Regions from separate parts of the Mesorhizobium sp. M7A.F.Ca.MR.245.00.0.0 genome, predicted to be linked through region 2. Evidence: predicted binding sites of a transcription regulator. Region 2 holds the regulator's gene; each other region holds the start of a gene.
What was found. The regulator PhoB, encoded in region 2, activates phosphate uptake and scavenging genes when phosphate is short. The targets are predictions, from matches to a motif close to TGTCATNNANCTGTCAT.
Positions count from the first base shown of each region.

Region 1: a site for PhoB is predicted at 1,856-1,872, ahead of EOB80_RS31435 (LTA synthase family protein). Genes of this name have one in related genera too.
Region 3: a site for PhoB is predicted at 1,914-1,930, ahead of phnF (phosphonate metabolism transcriptional regulator PhnF). Genes of this name have one in related genera too.
Region 4: a site for PhoB is predicted at 1,201-1,217, ahead of EOB80_RS16715 (alkaline phosphatase). Genes of this name have one in related genera too.

Region 1 covers NZ_RZTE01000055.1:16,021-20,470, reverse strand. The annotation lists gene EOB80_RS31435 (LTA synthase family protein) at 1-1,817, opposite strand, end outside; gene fabD (ACP S-malonyltransferase) at 2,094-3,035, shown strand; gene fabG (3-oxoacyl-[acyl-carrier-protein] reductase) at 3,093-3,830, shown strand; gene EOB80_RS31420 (acyl carrier protein) at 4,041-4,277, shown strand; partial or broken gene EOB80_RS35675 (beta-ketoacyl synthase N-terminal-like domain-containing protein) at 4,312-4,450, shown strand, end outside.
Region 2 covers NZ_RZTE01000030.1:37,923-42,372, reverse strand. The annotation lists gene pstA (phosphate ABC transporter permease PstA) at 1-256, shown strand, start outside; gene pstB (phosphate ABC transporter ATP-binding protein PstB) at 274-1,098, shown strand; gene phoU (phosphate signaling complex protein PhoU) at 1,125-1,832, shown strand; gene phoB (phosphate regulon transcriptional regulator PhoB) at 1,849-2,538, shown strand; gene EOB80_RS24885 (ROK family protein) at 2,555-3,802, opposite strand; gene xylF (D-xylose ABC transporter substrate-binding protein) at 4,073-4,450, shown strand, end outside.
Region 3 covers NZ_RZTE01000011.1:18,673-23,122, reverse strand. The annotation lists gene EOB80_RS14060 (zinc-binding alcohol dehydrogenase family protein) at 30-1,049, shown strand; gene phnF (phosphonate metabolism transcriptional regulator PhnF) at 1,127-1,876, opposite strand; gene phnG (phosphonate C-P lyase system protein PhnG) at 2,009-2,470, shown strand; partial or broken gene phnH (phosphonate C-P lyase system protein PhnH) at 2,470-3,068, shown strand; gene EOB80_RS14040 (carbon-phosphorus lyase complex subunit PhnI) at 3,070-4,182, shown strand; gene fosX (FosX/FosE/FosI family fosfomycin resistance hydrolase) at 4,179-4,450, shown strand, end outside.
Region 4 covers NZ_RZTE01000014.1:122,599-127,048, reverse strand. The annotation lists gene msrA (peptide-methionine (S)-S-oxide reductase MsrA) at 289-1,020, shown strand; gene EOB80_RS16715 (alkaline phosphatase) at 1,289-2,863, shown strand; gene EOB80_RS16710 (hypothetical protein) at 2,955-3,236, opposite strand; gene typA (translational GTPase TypA) at 3,434-4,450, shown strand, end outside.

The DNA of each region.
Region 1 (4,450 bases), on a different contig from region 2:
GGGTCGATCTCCTTCTGCCGCGCCCAATCGGGGGTGGCTTCGCCAGCCGGCGTCAGCAGAAGATTGCGGTCGACGACACGGTAGCGTTCGCTCATCTCGCCCAGGAAGCCGGTGTAGTAGGGATGGCTGATTCCGGCCGTTTTCAGGATATGATAGGGCAGGAAGGCTGGGCTGACGGCACCCATCTGCTCAGCCGGCCCGGTGCGGTTCGACCAGATGACCAGCGGCGTCTCGTGATGCTCGAGAGCAGCCTCGGGCGACGCTTCCTTGCGCGGCGCGACATTGTCCTTGAGGAAGCCGGTTTCGACATAGACCGGCCCCAGCGGCGGCAGATGGTCGCCGAAGAAGGCGATTACGGTGGGGCGGGAGCGTTTCTTGGCCCATTCGACGAGGCGTTCGAGGCCGCGATCGGCATCGGCTGAGCCCTCGGCGTAGCTGAGTAGCGATTCGCGCGCCCACTGGCTGATCGGCGCCTGCACCCTATGCGTGGGATTGTAATAGCGGTTCGGCTCGTAGGGACCGTGGTTTTGCAGGCTGACCGCAAAGAAGAACACCGGCTCGTCGCTGGCGTCGGCCTCGCTGATGATCTCGTCGGTCATCGCCGCATCCGATGCCAGTGGCCCGCGCTTTTGCATTGGCGGCAGCGTCTCTTCCGACTTGAAATCGTTGAAGCCGAAATCGGCATAGACCGCGCCACGGTTCCAGAACCAGTTGGTGCCGGGATGGATGGCGCGCGCCCGGTAACCCTGGCTCTTCAGGAAGGTCGCGAGCGAAGGCGTCGGCGTGCGCACATATTGCTGATAGGGGATGCTGCCTGCCGGCAGGAACGCGTTGGAGAAGCCGGTCAGCGCCTCGAACTCGATATTGGCGGTCATGCCGCCGAACTCCGGCGAGAACATCGAGCCCGAGCGCAGCGCCCGCACATTGGGGATTGGATCTGGCGTGATGGTGACGCCAGGCAACTTGGTCGGATCCCAGAAGGATTCGCTCATGACGATGATGATGTCCGGCTTCTCGGCCGGCACCGAGGCGGTCACATCAGGCCTGGCTATCGCTGCGATCGCCTTGTCGGAATAGCCCGGCGGCGCCGAGACATGCGCCATTGGCACGTTGAGGGCAAAGGCCAGCGCAAAGCCGTTGGAGGCATAGTTTTCCTTCTGGTCCCACATGATCGGGATGATCTGCAGCCGATCCCTGGTCCAGGAGAAGGTGGCGTAGTCCATGATCGAAACGAAGAAGGCGAGCAGCGGCACTGCCAGCGTCAGCCGCGCAAGGCGCCCCTTGCGGCTGAGTGCGGGAACCTTGCGGCGCCATAGCCGCCAGCCGTAGACGAGCAGCGACAGGCCGGCGACGATGCCGACGACCATGGCAAGCGCGGTCATCGGCCGTTCGCGTACCAAAAGCGGCAGCAGCGCGAAGATCTGGCGGGCATAGAGGAAATCGGTCGGATAGAGCGGATCGCCGAGATAGTGCGACTTCTGGTGACCGACGAAAGCAAGCGACAAGGTCAGCGGCGCGACGATCATTAGGCTCTGGTGGCTGCGGCCGAGCACCGCATCGAAGCCGATCAGGAGCAGCGCAAACACGACGATGGTGGTCCAGCCCGGCTTGAACGGCTGCAGGAAGAAGGAGATGGTTCCGGCAAAATCGCCGCGCACGATCAGTTCGATGGCAAACACCAGGATAGCGGCGATCGCCAGGCTGATCAGCCCATAGCGCACGACCGGCCATCTCCTGCCCGGCAGATAGCCGGTGGAAGGGTCGTCTTCCAGGAACTGTGGCGCAGCCTTGCCGGTGCGTTTGTAACTCTTTGCCACTTTAACTTCCCCACCCAGCGACAAGCACGTCACTCGATTGTCATGGAATTGTCACGCAAAGCTAGCGCCTGTAACGGAAATAAGAAGAGCCAGCAAACGAATCGTGAGCGGTTTTCATCAGGAGTGATCGCCAAAAACCCTTTCGCAACAGGCACTCGGCGGACGAGGCTGCCCTCGGGCAGGGTCGAACCGGGCTTGACTTGGCGCCCCGCCATGCGTCACAGGCAAGAAAAACCCGTCTTCAGGCAAGCAAAACCAGCCCTTGGGAGCCCTCGCATGGCCGTTGCATTCACCTTTCCCGGACAAGGCAGCCAGGCGGTCGGCATGGGCAAGGATCTCGCCGGCGCCTTCCCCGAAGCGCGCAGGGTCTTCCAGGAAGTCGACGATGCGCTCGGCGAAAACCTGTCGAAGCTGATCTGGGAAGGGCCGGAAGAGACGTTGACGCTGACCGCCAACGCGCAGCCGGCGCTGATGGCGGTGTCGCTGGCCGCGATCCGGGCGCTGGAATCGCGCGGCTTCTCGCTGAAAGGCAAGATCGCCTATGTCGCCGGTCATTCGCTGGGCGAATATTCGGCGTTGGCCGCTGCCGGCTTCGTTTCGGTTGCCGATGCCGCCCGGTTGCTGCGCATACGCGGCAATGCCATGCAGGCGGCGGTGCCGGCCGGCGAGGGCGCCATGGCGGCGATCATCGGATTGGAACAGGCCGATGTCGAAGCCGCTTGCGCGGAAGCCGCCAAAGGCTCTGTCTGCCAGATCGCCAACGACAATGGCGGTGGCCAACTGGTCATCTCCGGCGCCAAGGCCGCGGTCGAACTGGCCGCGAAACTGTGCACCGAGAAAGGCGCCAAACGCGCGCTGATGCTGCAGGTGTCCGCGCCCTTCCATTCCGCGCTGATGGCGCCGGCCGCGAACGTCATGCGCGAAGCCCTGGCCGGCGTGGCAAAGAACGCGCCGGTGGTTCCCGTCCTCTCCAATGTCACGGTCAGCCCGACCAGCGATCCAGACGAGATCGCCCGCCGCCTGGTCGAACAGATAACCGGCCGCGTGCGTTGGCGCGAGACGGTGGAATGGTTCGGCGCAAACGGCGTCACCACGCTTTACGAGATCGGCGCCGGCAAGGTGCTTTCAGGATTGGCGCGGCGCATCAACCGCGATGTCGCCACCGCGTCGGTCGGCACCGCGGCTGACGTCGAGGCGGCCATGGCGGCGCTTGCATAAAGCGTCATTTGATCCCATCCCTGTAAAGGGTGTTCTCTTCTCAATCAGGAGACAAAAATGTTCGAATTGACTGGCCGCAAGGCGCTCGTCACCGGCGCATCCGGCGGCATCGGCGAGGCGATCGCCAGGATGCTGCATGCGCAGGGCGCGATCGTCGGCCTGCATGGCACCCGCGTCGAGAAACTGGAAGCGCTGGCTAGCGAGCTTGGCGACCGGGTCAAGCTGTTCCCGGCCAATTTGGCCAACCGTGAGGAGGTCAAGGCGCTCGGCCAGAAAGCCGAAGCCGATCTCGAAGGCGTCGACATCCTGGTCAACAACGCCGGCATCACCAAGGACGGCCTGTTCGTGCGCATGTCGGATGCCGACTGGGACAGCGTGCTCGAGGTCAACCTGACCGCCGTGTTCAGGCTGACCCGCGAACTCACCCACCCGATGATGCGCCGCCGCCATGGCCGCATCATCAACATCACCTCGGTGGTCGGCATCACCGGCAATCCCGGCCAGACCAATTACTGCGCCTCAAAGGCCGGCATGATCGGCTTCTCCAAATCGCTGGCACAGGAGATCGCCACCCGCAACATCACCGTCAACTGCGTCGCCCCGGGCTTCATCGAATCGGCGATGACCGACAAGCTCAACGACAAGCAGAAAGAGGCGATCATGGCGGCGATCCCGACGCGGCGCATGGGTACCAGCGTTGAAGTCGCGTCCGCCGTAGCTTATCTCGCCTCCAACGAAGCCGCCTACGTCACTGGCCAGACCATCCACGTAAATGGCGGCATGGCTATGATTTGACGAGGTTCGGCAGCAACGCCGGCGGGTTGTGAAAAGAGACCATTTCGGCTTGGACCTCAGCTATTTTTCGTGTAATGCGGCCCGCAACCCGGCGGTTCGGGCAAAAACCGGTCCGTAGTCGTTGCGTTTCCGGCAGGACCATCTTTCAGCTTGATTAGCGGCATTCTGCCCGCTAACGAAGACAGACAAACAAAAGACGAGGATGCCCAAATGAGTGACACCGCAGAGCGCGTCAAGAAGATCGTCATCGAGCACCTTGGCGTCGATGCCGACAAAGTGACGGAGCAGGCGAGCTTCATCGATGATCTGGGCGCCGACAGCCTCGACACGGTCGAACTCGTCATGGCGTTCGAAGAAGAATTCGGCGTCGAGATTCCCGACGATGCGGCTGAGACCATCCTGACCGTTGGCGATGCCGTGAAGTACATCGACAAGGCTTCGGCCTGACGCTTTCCGCAGTCATCACCGGGGAGGACCTGCGATGAGGCGTGTCGTCGTCACGGGCCTTGGGTTGCTGTCGCCGTTCGGCATGGGCTTCGAGCACAGCTGGAAGGAGCTTCTGACCGGCCGCAGCGCTGCCAAGCGCATCACTGAGTTCGAGGTGGAGGATCTTGCCTGCA
Region 2 (4,450 bases):
CATCGGTCTAGCGCGTGCGCTCGGTGAAACCGCGCCCCTGCTGCTAATCGGCATGGTCGCCTTCGTCGCCGATCCACCGACGACGCCTTTCGATCCGGCCACCGCGCTGCCGGTGCAGATCTATATGTGGGCGAACGAGGCCGAACGCGCCTTCGTCGAGCGCATGTCGGGCGCGATCATCATCCTGCTCGTCTTCCTCATGGCCATGAACATCACCGCGATCGTGCTTCGGCGTCGGTTCGAGCGGCGCTGGTAGAAAAAAGGCATTTTGGTATGAACATCATGACCGAACAGTCCCTTGAAAATGCAGTGGGCGATAAGATGAACGCCAAGTCGAACGAAGTGATCAAAATGCGCGGCGACAAGGTCGGCGTGTTCTATGGCGAGAAGCAGGCGCTGTTCGATGTCAATCTCGACGTCCGCCTGAATCAGGTGACGGCGCTGATCGGCCCCTCCGGCTGCGGCAAGTCGACCTTCCTGCGTTGCCTCAACCGCATGAACGACACCATCGATTCCGCGCGGGTAACCGGCAAGATAACGCTCGACGAAGAAGACATCTACGACAAGAACATCGATGTCGTCGAACTCAGGGCGCGCGTCGGCATGGTGTTTCAGAAACCCAATCCGTTCCCCAAGTCGATCTACGAGAACGTCGCCTATGGCCCGCGCATCCACGGATTGGCCAAGCGCAAGGCCGACATGGATCAGATCGTCGAGTCGAGCCTGAAGAAGGCGGCAATCTGGAACGAGGTGAAGGACCGTTTGCAGGAACCTGGCACGGGTCTTTCCGGTGGCCAGCAGCAGCGTCTGTGCATTGCACGCGCCATCGCCGTGTCGCCCGAGGTGATCCTGATGGACGAACCGTGTTCGGCGCTCGACCCGATCGCCACTGCTCGCGTCGAGGAACTGATCGACGAACTGCGCCAGAACTATACGATCGTCATCGTCACCCATTCGATGCAGCAGGCAGCGCGCGTGTCGCAGCGCACCGCGATGTTCCATCTAGGCTATCTGGTCGAGGAGGGCGCCACCGACAAGATGTTCACCACCCCCGACGACAAACGCACCCAGGACTACATCACCGGCCGGTTCGGCTGAGCTCAGGCATATGAGGGACGAAGATCATGGGTGAACATACCGTTGCATCTTTCGATGAGGATCTGGAGCAGATCAGCCAGCTGATCCGCGACATGGGCGATCTCGCCCGCTCGATGGTCAGTGGCTCGACCAAGGCTTTGCTCAATTCGGACAATGCGCTGGCGCAGCGCGTGGTTTCCGATGATGCCATCATGGATGCGCGCCAGCGCGAGCTGGACGATCGCGCCATCACGCTGATCGCCAAGCGCCAGCCAATGGCCAACGACCTGCGTGCGGTGGTCGGTTCGATCCGCATGGCCGGCGACCTCGAGCGCATCGGCGACCTTGCCAAGAACATCGCCAAGCGCGTCGGCACTGTCGGGCTGAGCGTCACGCCGCACGATCTTTCGCATTCGATCGACGCGATGGCGCAGCTGGTGCTGATCCAGGTGCAGGGGGTCGTCGACGAGTATGCCGCCGCTGACGCGGCAGCGCTTGCCACGCTCAGAAACAATGACGAACGCATCGACGTCAAATACACCTCGGTGTTCCGCGAGCTGCTGACCTACATGATGGAAGATCCCCGCAACATCACGGCGTGCACGCACCTGTTGTTTTGCGCCAAGAACCTCGAGCGGATCGGCGACCACGTGACCAACATCGCCGAAAATGCCTACTATGTTTTGACCGGCACGCAGCTGCCAGCCAATCGTCCGAAGCAGGACGAGACGGCAATGTCCGCGCCAGCGGCATAACAGGGGTGACCAGCCGATGATCGCACCACGCATCATGGTGGTGGAGGATGAGGAGCCGCTAGGCGTGCTGCTCCGCTACAATCTTGAATCCGAAGGTTACCAGGTCGAGGTGGTGACGCGCGGCGATGAGGCCGAAATCCGGCTGCAGGAGAACGTTCCCGATCTTCTGGTGCTCGACTGGATGGTGCCTGCGGTTTCGGGCATCGAACTCTGCCGGCGCCTGCGAATGCGTCCCGAGACCGAGCGGCTGCCGATCATCATGCTGACCGCGCGAGGCGAGGAAAGCGACCGCGTGCGCGGCCTGTCGACCGGCGCCGACGACTATCTGGTCAAGCCCTTCTCGACGCCGGAGTTCATGGCCAGGGTCAAGGCGCTGCTGCGCCGGGCCAAGCCGGAAGTGCTGTCCAGCGTGCTCAAGGTCGGCGATATCGTGCTCGATCGCGAGTCGCACCGTGTCTATCGCAAGAAGAGCGAGATCCGGCTTGGGCCGACGGAATTCCGCCTGCTCGAATTCATGATGCGCCATCCAGGCCGCGTGTTCTCGCGCAGCCAGCTGCTCGACAATGTCTGGGGCGAGACGATCTACATCGACGAGCGCACAGTCGACGTGCATGTCGGCCGGCTGCGCAAGGCGGTCAACAATGGCCGTATGCCTGATGTCATCCGCACGATCCGTGGGGCCGGATACGCCATCCGAGAGGACTGAACTCCCTCGTTTGAACTCACGCCACGTTCTTGCCGCCGAAACCGGATCTCGCCTGCACGCCCGGCGCAAAAATCTCCTGATCGACGAAGATCAGCGCCCGCATGGCGCAGCCTTCGCGGATCAGCGGCAGTTCGTTCGGCTCGGTGTCGAAGGAAATCGATTTGGAATGCTGGCCGCCGGCGGTCTGGGCAATCGCTTGCCGCAATGCCGGCTCGATCAGGTCGAAGGCGGCGGCGCTGACACCGACCATGGCGACCGGCGCCGGATCGATCAGCGCGAACAGGCTGCCGAGGCCGTAGCCGAGCGCTTCGCCGGCCTTGCGATAGGCTTCCCGTTCGGGTCCGTCACCTTCGCGGGCCGCGGCAGCCAGGGCGCGCATGTCGGCGTCGCTGACATCGGCAACGGGTTCTGCATCCTCGCCCATCTGCCTGGCGTTGCGCCATATGGCGTAATTGCCCGCATAGGCTTCGACGCAGCCGCGCCGTCCGCAGCGACATAGCGCGCCGTTCGGCCGATGGATCATGTGGCCGAATTCGCCGCCCGAAGAATGGGTGCCGGTGAACAATTCGCCCTTCAGCACCAGTCCCATGCCGATGCCGTGCGACAAAAGGATAGCGATGAAATCGTCGCGGTAACGATCGGGGTCGCGCCAGCGCAGCGCCACCGCCATCATGTTGCAGTCGTTCTCCATTATGGCAGGGATGCCGAACTCGTCTTCGAATATGTCAGCGAAGGCGATGTCGGTGTGCGGCGTGATCGGCGACCACAGCATGGCGCGGGCACGGGTGTCGGTGATGCCCTGGATGGCCAGCGCGATGCGGGCGATGCTGCGCACGTCCAGGTCGGGATCTGCCAGGCGGCGCCGCACGATGGCCGTGCATTCCCCGATCAGCGACTCGCGCGACATCGTCAGCGTGTCCAGCCGGCGCTGTTCCTCGGATATTACCTGGCCGGCATAGTCGATGACGGCGACGGAGAGGAAGTTCAGCGACAGCACCACGGTCATTACCGCGACCGCTTCCGGATTGAGACTGAGGCCGACCTGCGGCCGGCCGCGTTTGAGCGAGCCGGCCTCGCTCGGCTTGCTTTCGGTCAGGATGCCTTCGACGATCAGGTCGGATGAAATCGCCGAGATGGTCGAATGGCTGAGGCTTGTGGTCGCGGCGATCTCGGTTCGCGACGGCTGTCCGGCGCGGCGCACTGCCGCGATCACCATGGCGCGGTTGCGGCGGCGCAGATCGTCGTGGCGGATTCCGACCGACATGTTCTTTCATATCCTCCCGGTCGCCGCGGTTCCTCCTGCCCCTGGAACGCTGTCGGTGACGCCGGTAAATACTGGCAGAAGCTGCACGCCGTGTCATTTATTTATTCCGAGACTCGAAAAAAACTCGAAATGACATCAAAATCCATCAGAATCGATGTTGACAGCGTTCGGGCGTTGGCCCAGTGTTTTTTCGAGGCTCGAAAAAATAGAGCCTTTGTGCCGGCCCTCGGGTCAGTTTGGTCGCGCCATACGCGGCGCAGGGAGGATAATATGAAAAGATTCACGGCCGCCATCCTGGCGGGTGCCGCCATGTCGCTGACGCTCGCGTCTGTCGCGCAGGCGAAGGACAAGGTCGTCGGCGTTTCGTGGTCCAACTTCCAGGAAGAACGCTGGAAGACCGACGAAGCCGCCATGAAGACGGCGATCGAGGCCGCTGGCGACAAGTACATCTCCGCCGATGCGCAGTCCAATCCCGGCAAGCAGCTTACCGATGTCGAAAGCCTGATCTCGCAGGGCGCCAATTCCCTGATCATCCTGGCGCAGGACGCTTCGGCCATCGGCCCGGCCGTGCAGAAGGCGCTGGACGAAGGCATTCCGGTCGTCGGCTATGACCGGCTGATCGAGAACAAGGACGTCTTCTATCTGACC
Region 3 (4,450 bases), on a different contig from region 2:
GGCCGGCGATTTCATGACTGGATTAGCGCATGAAAGCCGTCCTCTGCCGTTCGCCCGGCGATCTTGTCCTTGAAGACCGGCCCGCACCAGAGGCACCGCCTCCCGGCTGGGCGCTGGTGGCGGTCAGCCATGTCGGCATCTGCGGCACCGACTACCACATTTTCGAGGGCAAGCACCCGTTCCTCGCCTATCCCCGCATCATGGGCCATGAGGTGTCGGGAACGATCGTCGAGACCGGCGACGGCGTCGATCTTGCCGTTGGTGAGCCCGTGGTGATCAACCCCTATCTTTCCTGCGGCAAGTGCATCGCCTGCCGGCACGACAAGCCGAATTGCTGCGTCAGGATCGAGGTGCTGGGCGTGCATCGCGACGGCGCCATGTGCGAACGGATCCTGGTGCCGGCGCAAAATCTCTATCCGGCCAACGGCCTGTCGCTGGCTGACGCCGCCGCAGTCGAGTTCCTGGCCATCGGCGCGCATGCCGTGCGGCGCGCCCGCGCCGACCCCGGCGCCCGCACGCTGGTCATCGGCGCCGGCCCGATCGGGCTCGGCACCGCCATCTTCGCCCGCATCGCCGAACTTGACGTGACGCTGCTCGACATGAGCAGTGAAAGGCTCGCCTTCGCCGCAAATGAGCTTGGTTTCCAGACCCTCGACGGCTCGCGCGGCGCGGTGCCCGATCTGGTCAGGCAAGCAACATCAGGCGAAGGCTTCGATGTGGTCTTCGACGCCACCGGCAACACCCAGTCGGTGCAGTCGGCCTTTGCCTATGTCGCGCATGGCGGCACCTTGGTACTGGTCTCTGTTGTCAAGGACGACATCAGCTTTTCCGATCCGGAATTCCACAAGCGCGAGATGACGCTGATCGGCAGCCGCAACGCCTTGCGCGCCGACTTCGATCACGTCGCCGCCTCGATCCGCAACGGCGCCGTTCCCCTGGCCAAGCTCGTTACACACCGCACCACACTCGCCGGCACGCCGCGCGATCTGGCTCGTTGGGCACATGAGAAATCCGGCCTGATCAAGGCTGTGATCGAGGTCGGATCATAACATGGCAAACGGCGAAGCCGGTCCTCCAATGCGCCGCCGCTGGCAAGTGAATGCGGCCGAGCTGGGCCGGGCACTCCCTACAGCGCCGACAGCTTCAGCTCCACCCGTTCGGCCGGAAAGCGCGACTCGGAAAACTGGATCGGCTGGCCGTCCGGCGTGACGTTGACGGCAACCGTGACCAGCACGATGGCGCCCGGCTGCAGGTCGAGGTCGGCAAGGTCCGCCGCATCGGCATGGCGCGCCGACAGCACGGTCGATTGCCTGAGATAGTCGTCTATGCCGAACCGCGCCAGCGATGCGGTGATCGAGCCTGTTTCCGCCATCGCGGCATCGATGCCGGCAAAGCGCCGGGCCTCGAACCAGCCGGCAGCGCGCGACACCGGCCGTCCGTCGGCTTCGCCGCGCGTTTCCAACCGGATCACATCGGCTCCCTTGGGAAGACCCAGTCCCTCGGCGACGCGCTGGCTGGCCGGCTCGACCGACGAGGCGAGCAGGACGATGTGCCGTTCCGTCGTTTGCCCTTGCAGCCCTGTCGAAAAACGTGTGCGCGCCCCGATCGGATAGGACAGCCGCTTGCGCGACAGTACGAAGGTGCCGCGCCCCTGCTCGGCCCGCAGCACGCCTTCCCTTACAAGGGCTGATATGGCGTTGCGCACCGTGTGACGGTTGACGCCATAGCGTTCTGCCAGCGCCACCTCCGGCGGCAGCGCTGCATTCTCCGTGAAATCGCCGATGGCGATCGCATGCAGGATCTTGTCGGCGATCTGCCGCCACAGCGAAACGCCACTGCGCCGCTCGATGCTGTCCGCTAACAGCCGCCCGACCATCATTGCCCCAACCTTCCAGCGCCCAGTCTTCTATCGCTGTCATCCACCCGTCATGGACACGCGTTAGATAATAGATATAATTTGTATAGTTGTCTACATCAATAGATAAATTAACAAAGAGGAATGCTGCTGATGCGAGGACAGGAAGCCCGCGACCAGGCCGAGCGCAAAGCCGCCATGGCAACCCTTACGCAATCCAGCGGCGATGACATCGTACGGCTCTGGAATGAGGCCGGACTGCCTTCGGACGCCGAGTTGCTGCGCGGCCCCGAAACCGGCCTTGTCACCCTGCGCGGCCGCATCGGCGGCGGCGGCGCCCCTTTCAATGTCGGCGAGGCGACCGTTACCCGCGCCACCGTCCGGCTGCCCTCCGGTCAGGTCGGCCATTGCTATGCGCTTGGCCGCGACAAGCAGAAGGCGAAGCTGGCGGCCATCGCCGACGCGCTGTGGCAGGACCCTGCCCGCCGCAATGAGGTCGAGACCGGGCTGATAGCGCCCCTGCGGTCGGCTCTGACCGCAGCGCATGAAAAACGCCGCGCCGAGACGGCGGCAACGAAGGTGGATTTCTTCACCATGGTTCGCGGAGAAGACTGATGGACATTGCAGCGCAATCGATCGAGGGCGGTTTCGCCGATCCGGTCTTCGACGCCCAGACCGTGTTCCGCGCCGTCATGGACGCAATGGCTTGCAGCCGCTGCCGGCCTTCGCCCGCCCGCCGGCGCCGCTCTCGGCGACCGCCGGCGCCATCGCACTGGCGCTGTGCGATAACGACACCCCGCTCTGGCTCGACCAGGCCCTGCAAGCTTCCGCCGCGATCAGATCCTGGCTTGGGTTCCACACTGGCGCGCCCGTGGCCAACACACCGGCCGATGCGCATTTCGCCTTCATCGCGGCCCCGGCCGAGATGATGTCGCTTGATGGTTTTTCGCAGGGCACGCAGGACTATCCCGACCGTTCGACCACGTTGATCCTGCAAGTCGGCGATCTCGTCTCCGGCACGCCGCTGTTGCTCGAAGGTCCCGGCATCGAAACCAGCGCCACGATCGCGCCGGCACAGATGCCGCGCCATTTCGTCGAGCAGTGGAAACAGAACATCAAGCGCTTTCCGCGTGGCGTCGACATCATCCTCGTCACATCAGGCGGCATTGCCTGCCTGCCGCGCACGACGCGCATCAAGACGATGGAGGCGTAAGATGTATGTCGCGGTAAAAGGTGGCGAAGCCGCAATCGCCAACGCCCACAGCCTGCTTGCCGACCGCCGGCGCGGCGACCGTTCGGTGCCGGCGCTTCGCCTCGACCAGATCGTCGAGCAGCTGGCGCTCGGCGTCGACCGGGTGATGAGCGAAGGCTCGCTCTACGACCGTGAACTGGCCGCGCTCGCCATCGTCCAGTCGCGTGGCGACCTGATCGAAGCGATCTTCCTGGTGCGGGCCTATCGCACCACATTGCCACGCTTCGGCTACTCCAAGCCCATCGACACAGGCACCATGCTGGTCGAGCGACGTGTGTCGGCGACCTACAAGGATCTGCCCGGCGGCCAATTGCTCGGGCCCACCTTCGACTACACGCACCGGCTGCTCGACCCCGAGCTTGCCGCTGACGCTGACGTCGCCCAGCCCTTGCTGCGCGAGACGGAAGCGCAAGCCATGCCGCGCGTCTCGGCGATCCTCGCCCGCGAAGGCCTGATCGAGCCGGATGGCGAGATGCCGCAGGACCATGTCCCCGGCGACATCACCCGCGAGCCCCTGGAATTCCCGATGGCGCGCGACATCCGCCTGCAGGCGTTGTCACGCGGCGACGAAGGTTTCCTGCTGGCGCTCGGCTATTCCACCCAGCGCGGCTATGCCCGCAACCATCCCTTTGTCGGCGAGATCCGCATCGGCGAGGTCGAGCTCGAGCTCGACGTTCCCGAACTGCCCTTCGCTGTCCCGCTCGGCACTGTCCTTGTCACCGAATGCCAGATGGTCAACCAGTTCAAAGGCTCAGCCAAGGCGCCGCCGCAGTTCACCCGCGGCTATGGCCTCGTCTTCGGCCAGAGCGAGCGCAAGGCGATGGCGATGGCGCTCTGCGACCGGGCGCTGCGCGCGAAGGAGCTCGGCGAGGATGTCGTCGCCGCGGCCCAGGACGAGGAGTTCGTCATCTCACACTCCGACAATGTCCAGGCGACCGGCTTCGTCGAGCATCTGAAGCTGCCGCACTATGTCGATTTCCAGGCCGAACTCGACCTCGTGCGCCGCATGCGCGCCGAACACGACGCCCACCAAAACCCCGTGAAGGTCGAAGAGAAGCGGGAGGCCGCGGAATGATCGAAGGGCTTTCCCACATGACCTTCATCGTCCGCGATCTCGAGCGGATGACCAAGATCCTCGAGGGCGTATTCGACGCACGCGAAATCTATGCCAGCGATGCCGAGCAGTTCTCGGTGTCGCGCGAAAAATTCTTCCTGATCGGCGACATCTGGGTCGCCATCATGGAGGGCGAGCCCTTGCCGGAGCGCAGCTACAACCACATCGCCTTCAAGATCGATGACGCCGATTTTGACCACTATGCCGAGTGCATCGGCAAGCTCGGCCT
Region 4 (4,450 bases), on a different contig from region 2:
AGGGCGGCCCTTGGCGCTGCCCCTCACCTGCCCGCCGGCATCCTCTCCCCGTATAGTGACGGGGAGAGGGTCGCTCATCGACGGTTTCGCCAATCATCGGTGTTGCAGGTAGAAACGCCAGCGTCGCGGCCAGTCGCTCTCTCCCCGTTTACGGGGAGAGATGTCCGGCAGGACAGTGAGGGGCAGCGCTGACGGTAAGATTCCGCATTCGGCGCACGCGAATGTGCGTCGCGCCGCACTGTTTAATGCAATAGACTGATCCCTATGGAAGCCACGAGGAGTGCAACCATGACCAACATCAAGATTTCAAACCGTTCGCTCGGCTTTGTCAAAGGCGCCCTCGCCGCGCTTGCACTTGCCGCCGCTGGCGCCGCCTTCTGGCTGACGCCGGCGGTTTCGGCTGAGGACGCGGTGAAGATCCCGCCGCCGGCAATCGACGAGAAGGCGGCCACCGGCACTGAAAAGGCGATCTTCGCCGGCGGTTGTTTCTGGGGCGTGCAGGGCGTCTTCCAGCACGTCAAGGGCGTCACCAAGGCCGTCTCCGGCTACTCCGGCGGCGACAAGGACACCGCCGTCTACGAGACGGTCGGCTCAGGCCGCACCGGGCATGCCGAATCCGTCGAGATCACCTACGATCCATCGAAAATCACCTATGGCCAGCTGCTGCAGGTCTATTTCTCGGTCGCCCACAACCCGACCCAGCTGAATTTCCAGGGTCCGGACTCCGGCACGCAATACCGCTCGACGATCTTCGCCGAAAACGATGCACAGAAGAAGATCGCGCAAAGCTACATCGCCCAGCTCGACCAGGCCAAGGTGTTCCCGGAGCCGATCGTCACCACGCTGGAAACCGGCAAGACCTTCTATCCGGCCGAGAATTACCATCAGGATTTTCTGACGCTGAACCCGACCTATCCCTACATCGTCTACAACGACCTGCCCAAGGTGGCGAATTTGAAGGCACTGTTCCCGGCGCTCTACAGCGACAAGCCGGTGCTGGTGCTGTCGGCGAGCAATTGAGCTGAGCGCTGTTAATCTCCCCCCCTTGAGGGGGAGATGGCCGCGAAGCGGCCAGAGGGGGGTCGGTCCGACTGGGCTCGGCCTCTTGCGATAGAAGGAGGTTAGCGCTCCACGCGCGGCGACCCCCTCTGTCGCCTCTGGCGACATCTCCCCCTCGAGGGGGGAGATTACCCTGTTCATTGTTATCAAAACTTCATCATCCCGAGATGCGCCTGAAACATTGACGCTGGATTTTGGTGGCACCGTTCAAGCCATCCAGGAGACAGCCGTGAACAAGCTTTCGATGACCCGCCGCGCTTTTGTCACTTCCGCCAGCGCCGTTGGCCTGGCCGGCGTTTCGGGTCTGGCGCTGCCCTACTACTCGCGCGCCAATCAGCGGCCTTCCTTCACCCATGGCGTCCAGTCGGGAGATGTCGACGCCACCAGCGGCGTGGTGTGGACGCGCACCGACCGACCGTCGCGCGTCATGTTCGAGGTGTCGTCGACGGAGAATTTCGCCAGTGCGACCCGCCTGGCGCCGCTCGATACGTCGCCGGCCAGCGATTACACGGTCAAGCGGCTGCTCACCGACCTCGCTTCCGATCAGGATATCTTCTACCGCATGACATCGGCCGATCTCGCCGACATCAACGCCGTTTCGGAGCCGATCACCGGCCGTTTCAGGACGGCGCCAGCCTCGAAGCGCGACATCCGCTTTGCCTGGTCCGGCGACACCGCCGGCCAGGGCTGGGGCATCGACGAGACCGGCATGAAGACCTACGCCACGATCGGCAAGCACACGCCTGACTTCTTCCTGCATTCGGGCGATACCATCTATGCCGACGGCGCCATGAAGGACGAGGTCGACCTGCCCGGCGGCGGCAAGTGGAAGAACGTCGTGCTGATCGACGGCAAGCGCAAAGTCGCCGAGACGCTGGACGAGTACCGGGACCAGTGGAAATACAACATGATGGACAGGAGCGTGCTCGGCCTGAGCGCCATCTGCCCGACTTTCTACCAGTGGGACGACCATGAAGTGCTGAACAACTGGTCGGATTCCAAGGATCTCAGCGCCGACAGCCGCTACACGGAAAAATCCATCCACGTGCTGGCGGCCCGCGCGGCGCGGGCTTTCCACGAGATGACGACGATCCGCTACGAACCGTCCGAGCCCGGCCGCGTCTATCGCAAGATCGCTTATGGGCCGCTGCTCGACGTGTTCTTCCTCGACATGCGCTCCTATCGCGGCCCCAATGGTCCCGACATGCAGGATGAGATGACGCCGCAATCGCGTATGCTCGGCGAGCAGCAGACGAAATGGCTGAAGCGCGAACTGGCGAATTCGAAGGCGACCTGGAAAATCATCGCCGCCGACATGCCGCTCGGCCTCGTCGTCTGGGACGACGGCACCAAGAAGGTTGGCGCCGAAGCGGTCGCCAACGGCGACAACGGCCCGGCCAAGGGACGCGAGCTCGAGATCGCCGACCTGCTGCGCTTCATAAAGAATGCCGGCATCAGCAACACCGTCTGGCTCACCGCAGATGTGCATTACACGGCCGCGCATTATTACAACCCGGACAAGGCGCAGTTCCAGGAGTTCAATCCGTTCTGGGAATTCGTCTCGGGTCCGATCCATGCCGGCACGTTCGGTCCCAACGATTTCGACATGACGTTCGGTCCGGAGTTGAAGTTCATCAAGGCGCCGACTGCCGAACAGGGACAGAACCTGCCGCCCTCGGCCGGTCTGCAATTCTTCGGGCTGGTCGATATTTCAGGCGCCAGCGAGCAGATGACGGTGCGGCTGATGGATCGCGACGACAACGAACTCTACAAGGTGACGCTCGACCCGGTGCGGTCGGCGTAAGCGCACTTCTCAACCCTCCCCCTTGTGGGGAAGGTCGGCGGCGGCTTCGCAAAGCGAAGCTGGCGAGACGGGGCGGGGGGTGAAGCGCTGACTAGTCCGGGTAGCAGACCATGGGGATATTCGGCCAGACGGCGCTGTCGCAGTTGGCGGCGTCCTGCCGCTGCTTGAAGGCGGCGCTGACCGGGCCGGTCACCATCGGGTCGACGCCGTCTGGTGCGTCGGCGAAAATCTGCTCGGCCGACTGTGCCTCTGACGGCAAGGCAGGCCGTGATTCCTTCATCGTCGCGGCCGACTGCGCGGCGTTGGCCGCCAGCAGGACCGCGAAGGCAACGGACGCGATGAGCGGCCAGAATCGGTTGAGTTTATCGGTCATGACGTTTGAACTGCCCGGGCCCCAAAGGGTTCCCGCCTTGGTTAACAAAATCATCTCACACGCAGATGCTTAAGATTTGATGAGTATTTGGTGACGCTCCTCCTCTTTCGCAACTGCGAAAAACCCTGTATGAGCCGCGCAACCGAAAGAGGCAGCGCCTTTTGGCCTGCTGCCTGCAACGCTTCCGAGACCAGAACATGAAAATCCGTAATATCGCGATCATCGCGCACGTCGACCATGGAAAGACCACCCTGGTCGACCAGCTTTTGAAGCAGTCCGGCTCCTTCCGAGACAATCAGCGCGTCGCCGAGCGCGCCATGGATTCCAACGACCTCGAAAAGGAACGCGGCATCACCATCCTGGCCAAGGCGACTTCGGTCGACTGGAAGGATACCCGCATCAACATCGTCGACACCCCCGGCCACGCCGATTTTGGCGGCGAGGTCGAACGCATCCTGTCGATGGTGGACTCAGCCATCGTGCTGGTCGACGCAGCCGAAGGGCCGATGCCGCAAACCAAGTTCGTCGTCGGCAAGGCGCTTAAGGTCGGCCTGAAGCCGATCGTCGTCATCAACAAGATCGACCGTCCGGACGCCCGTCACGTCGAGGTGGTCAACGAGGTGTTCGACCTTTTCGCGGCGCTCGACGCCACCGACGAGCAGCTCGACTTCCCGATTCTGTACGGTTCAGGCCGCGATGGCTGGGTTTCGGAAAATCCGGAAGGACCCAAGGACCAGCAGCTGGGACCGCTGTTCGATCTCGTCATCAAGCATGTGCCGGAGCCGACCGTTCATCCCGGCCCGTTCCGCATGATCGGCACCATCCTGGAAGCCAATCCGTTCCTCGGCCGCATCATCACCGGCCGTATCGAGAGCGGCACGCTGAAGGCCAACCAGCCGGTCAAGGTGCTGCACCATGACGGCACCCAGATCGAAACCGGCCGTATTTCGAAGATCCTGGCCTTCCGCGGCCTCGAGCGCCAGCCGATCGAAGAAGCGCAGGCGGGCGACATCGTCGCCATTGCCGGCCTGTCGAAGGGCACCGTCGCCGACACGTTCTGCGACCCGAGCGTGAGCGAACCGCTGCATGCGCAGCCGATCGATCCGCCCACCGTGACGATGTCGTTCCTGGTCAACGACAGTCCGCTGGCCGGCACCGAAGGCGACAAGGTGACCAGCCGCGTCATCCGCGACCGCCTGCTGCGCGAAGCCGAA